DNA from 2 places in the Solibacillus cecembensis genome. Region 2 is predicted to be linked to the other one. Evidence: riboswitches for the same ligand, from Rfam matches in the RefSeq annotation. Region 2 holds a riboswitch; the other holds the start of a gene.

What was found. Region 2 has a riboswitch for S-adenosylmethionine ahead of ACQKIH_RS17300 (methionine ABC transporter ATP-binding protein). Riboswitches for the same ligand answer to the same signal wherever they lie in the genome.
Region 1: it holds a riboswitch for S-adenosylmethionine, as region 2 does, so the genes downstream of both, metA (homoserine O-acetyltransferase MetA) here and ACQKIH_RS17300 (methionine ABC transporter ATP-binding protein) in region 2, are expected to answer to the same signal.

What each region holds. Positions count from the first base shown of each region.
Region 1 covers NZ_JBNNMF010000018.1:14,182-16,372, reverse strand. The annotation lists gene metA (homoserine O-acetyltransferase MetA) at 44-985, opposite strand; SAM riboswitch class I at 1,061-1,170, opposite strand; gene ACQKIH_RS15645 (hypothetical protein) at 1,476-2,021, shown strand; gene ACQKIH_RS15640 (type 1 glutamine amidotransferase family protein) at 2,152-2,191, opposite strand, start outside.
Region 2 covers NZ_JBNNMF010000022.1:8,502-10,692, reverse strand. The annotation lists gene ACQKIH_RS17305 (methionine ABC transporter permease) at 1-16, opposite strand, end outside; gene ACQKIH_RS17300 (methionine ABC transporter ATP-binding protein) at 9-1,037, opposite strand; SAM riboswitch class I at 1,195-1,307, opposite strand; gene ACQKIH_RS17295 (thioredoxin family protein) at 1,364-1,669, opposite strand; gene ACQKIH_RS17290 (toprim domain-containing protein) at 1,677-2,003, opposite strand; gene gcvH (glycine cleavage system protein GcvH) at 2,079-2,191, opposite strand, start outside.

The DNA of each region.
Region 1 (2,191 bases), on a different contig from region 2:
CAGCTCCTATCGCTAAATTTCTGCGTTAGGAGCTTGTTCTATTTTAAATATGATATTCTAATGCATCTTCAACAAAATGCCATTCATAAGGTGTTTCTTGGTACACATAATAGTTCAACCAGTTATAAAATAGTAAATGTGAATGCGCACGCCAAGTGTTTTTCGGTTCATTTTGTGGGTCATTATTTGGGAAGTAATTGACTGGAACTTCTGTCAGTTCCGGATCCTTCTCTATATCACGGAAATACTCATCTGACAGCGTCGTTGCATCATATTCTAAATGACCGGTAATCATAATATGCTTGTTATTTTTAGATTGAACAATGAATACACCTGCATCATCTGAATAGCTCAACAAACGCAATTCTGGATGGGCGCGAACTTCATCAATCGAAACTGATGTATGACGTGAATGTGGCGCGACATACTGATCACTGAAACCACGTACTAAATCTACCGTTAAATCCGTAATGACATGCGAATAAATGCCTGAGCATTTTTTCGGTAATTCAAATTTCCCAATGCCGAAATGATGGTATAACGCTGCTTGTGCCCCCCAACAAATATGCATAATAGACGTGACATTTTTATCTGCCCAATCCATAACCTCTTCAATTTCTTTCCAATAGCCAACCTCTTCAAATTCCATTTTTTCAACAGGAGCCCCTGTAATAATAAGCCCGTCATAGCGACGATGCTTAATCTCGTCGAATGTTTGATAAAACGTGTCTAAATGAGATTTCGATACATTTTTTGATTCGTATGTAGCTGTGTTTAAAAATGTAACATTCACTTGCAATGGCGTGTTGCCAAGTAAGCGTAAAAGTTGTAGCTCCGTTTTTTCCTTTTCTGGCATTAAATTAAACACTAAAATATTTAGCGGACGAATTTGCTGTGTTTTCGCGCGGTCTTCTTCCATTACGAAAATTTTCTCTTGTCGTAGCAATTCCCCAGCTGGCAGTTGTTTTTGAATGTTAATAGGCATGCTCGTTCCCCCAATTTCATTGATATTAAACAAAAATCCCTCATTCCAGAAAAAGAATGAGGGACGCTAAGCTCGCTCTTATCTTTCAAGGGGAAATCCCTTGCTGGAAGTAGCACCTTTCTAATAAAAATTAGAGGTTGCTGAAGCTTCACCGGGCCAAACCCCTCCGCTTCTCGTGATAAGTCATATATAATTGTTAAACATCGTAACACGGATTTGAGAATTTTGCAATAATTCTTAAAAATTTGTTTAAATGCATGTCCGGTTACAATGTTGAGGGATTATAGAATGCTAATTAATTTGCTATCCCATGATTTACAGGGGTTTTGACATAGATTGACCAAGTTACCTTGTAGATCTTATCGGCTCGCCTGCGGTAACAATCAATCTCTTTTGTTACTCTTACACATCCATCACGCACCGGTAATAGGAAGTGTGTTACACTTCAATGAAACAACTGATTATTCAGTTATTCAATTAACGGTGCATTTTGGCAGAACAAGATAAGGTAAAGGGGCGTTATATGAAACGGAATATTATTATTTTTACTACAATAGGAATTATTTTTCTATTATTGGCGTTTTCATTTAACCATACTTTTGCTCGCTCATATCATCATACATTTACGAAAACAACAGATTTAAGTAAGGGAAACATTGAAGGTTTGTTTGTAAATGATGATTTTTATAGCGAAGAAATAACAAAAACATATGGGGAAAAGACAGAACAAAGTAGAAATGTAAAGGGTTATGATTATTTTGAGTTAAAGAAAGGCATTGAAATAGCAGTAAATGAAACAGGTGAAATTACGAGATTTATTATAACTGACAGCAATATAGAAACTATAAAGGGAATAAAAATTGGTGACAAAAGGGAGGAAGTAATAAAAACATATGGAAAAAATCATTATTTCCGTTCAGAACAAGGAGCAAATATTATCGGCTATGTCGATAAAAAAAGAAATACTTCTATAGAATTTTGGTTTTATAATGATATAGTTGAATTTTATAAACTTGATAATAAATCAATGAAATAAAAGTGATTTATTTGATTTACTATTGGGGTAGCGTCAGGAAAATGCGGATTTACAACGATAAGGAAATTCCAAATTAAAAAGCCCAACTTCTCTACAAATCAAAATAGAGAAATTGAGCTTTTCAGTTACTTCATTTATTTATTGAATTCATTAATTGGAAGAAGTATTCA
Region 2 (2,191 bases):
ATAATTGTTCAATCATGTCCAATCACCTCCGTTTGAACTTTATGTTGCGCAAGTACTTCTAAAGCGGCGTTAATTTGGTCATTCGATCCTTCAATATGAACAAACAATGTACCGAGCGGGCCACTTGTCGTATTTGAAATTTTGCCATGTACAATATTCACGACAATATCAAATTGCTTAATGATTTGTGAAATAACAGGTTGCTCTGTTGTTTGACCGACAAAGCCTAGCTTTACAATTCTCCCTGATGGATAGTTGGCTAAAATTTGCTCAAGTGACGCTTGTATTTCTTGTGTTTCTCCAGATATTTGCGCCATAAAGTTTTTCGTAATCGGTGCTTGAGGATTTTGGAATACTTGGAGAACCTCGCCTTGCTCCACTACTTTACCCGCTTCCATTACGGCAACACGGTCACAAATTTTTCGGATAACATGCATCTCGTGTGTAATGAGTACAATCGTCAATCCTATTTTTTTATTTATATCAAGTAACAGTTCTAAAATTGAATCCGTCGTTTCTGGGTCCAGTGCAGATGTTGCCTCGTCACCTAGTAAAACTTCCGGATTATTGGCAAGTGCGCGGGCAATTCCGACACGTTGCTTTTGACCACCTGATAACTGTGAAGGATACGCTTTCCCTCGACCTGCTAGTCCAACAAGCTCAATTAGTTCTTCTACACGTTTTGCTCGTTGTTCTTTTGAAACTCCTGCAATTTCAAGTGGAAAGGCAATATTTTCTTCCACAGTACGCGACCAAAGTAAATTGAAATGTTGGAAAATCATGCTGATCTTTTGCCTTGCATCTCGTAATTTTTTTCCAGAAGCTTTTGAAATATCGTTGCCATTTATAATGACTGAACCAACTGTTGGTTTTTCTAAACCATTTAATAGTCGAATCATCGTACTTTTACCAGCACCACTGTAACCGATAATACCGTAAATTTCACCTTGCTTAATCGATAAGTTTACTTGGTCTACAGCTTTTAGTTCACCGTTTTTCGTCTTATAAATTTTCGATATATTTTGTAAGTCAATCATTTTTTGAACTCCTTTATTTGAAATAACTGATTCGTTATTTGCAAAATACCTTTTTTCGCGCGAGCAGTTTCACTTAATTTTCAAACTGTTTAAAAAACAAAAAAACCTTTCTACGACGACAAGTAGAAAGGTTTTCACATATTTATGTTGAACCGTTCTCTCATCTCTCAAAGTTAAACTTTAAACTTTGTGTGATTTGGCACCTTTTCATCATACGATGCTGGTTGCCGGGCTTCATAGGGCACTTCCCTCCGCCTCTCTTTATAAGAGTAACGCTATTAAGTTTTTTGTTATAAATGATACTCTATCACGTGAAATTAGGAACGTCAATCTTTTTTTAACAATGTATATAAAAAAGGTACGGATTGAAATGCATATATTTTTTCTTGGATTTCCCCATTATTCGCAATGATTAAACACGGGACACTTTCTACCTGCATCTCCATGGCAAAATCACCTAAATAGTTAATATTCGCCTTTCCAATCGGCACATCCGGTAATAAATTCTCAATTACTGTTAACATTTTTGACGCTACATCACATGTCCCACATAGTGGTGTATATAAATAAAAGGCACATTGCTCTCCACTTTGTACCTGCTCTATCCATTGTTCTTTCGTCCATTGATCCATACTACCGTCATCCTTCTTTTACTAAAAATTTCGCATCTTTAAGAAGTTCAATTAAAATAGGCGCTGGTGTCTCAGCCACTTCAATATATTGCTTTGGAATTATTAAATGCTGTGCTTCAGAATAAGTACGATTCATCAACTTGCGCAATTTCTCTCCATTTTTATCAACATCGAACATCGTGACCATTTCATATTGCTCGTACGGCGTTAATAATGCAATTAATTCATCTTCACTTATCGTGCCATTCGTACAAAGTATCACAACGTGTTCAGCTAGTAAAGGGGCAATTTGAAGTTTATCTGACCGCCCTTCTACGATAATACATTTCTCCATTCGGAACCCCTCCAATAGTATTGAAATGAAAAAAAACGCCAAAACCTGCATAAACAGATTTTAGCGTACGGATTATTATTGCTCAGTTAATTGCGTGTATGCGTCTGCATCCATTAATTCTTCTAACTCAGCATCATTTGTTAATTCGATAACAACCATCCATGCTTGCTCATATGGAGATTCGTTAA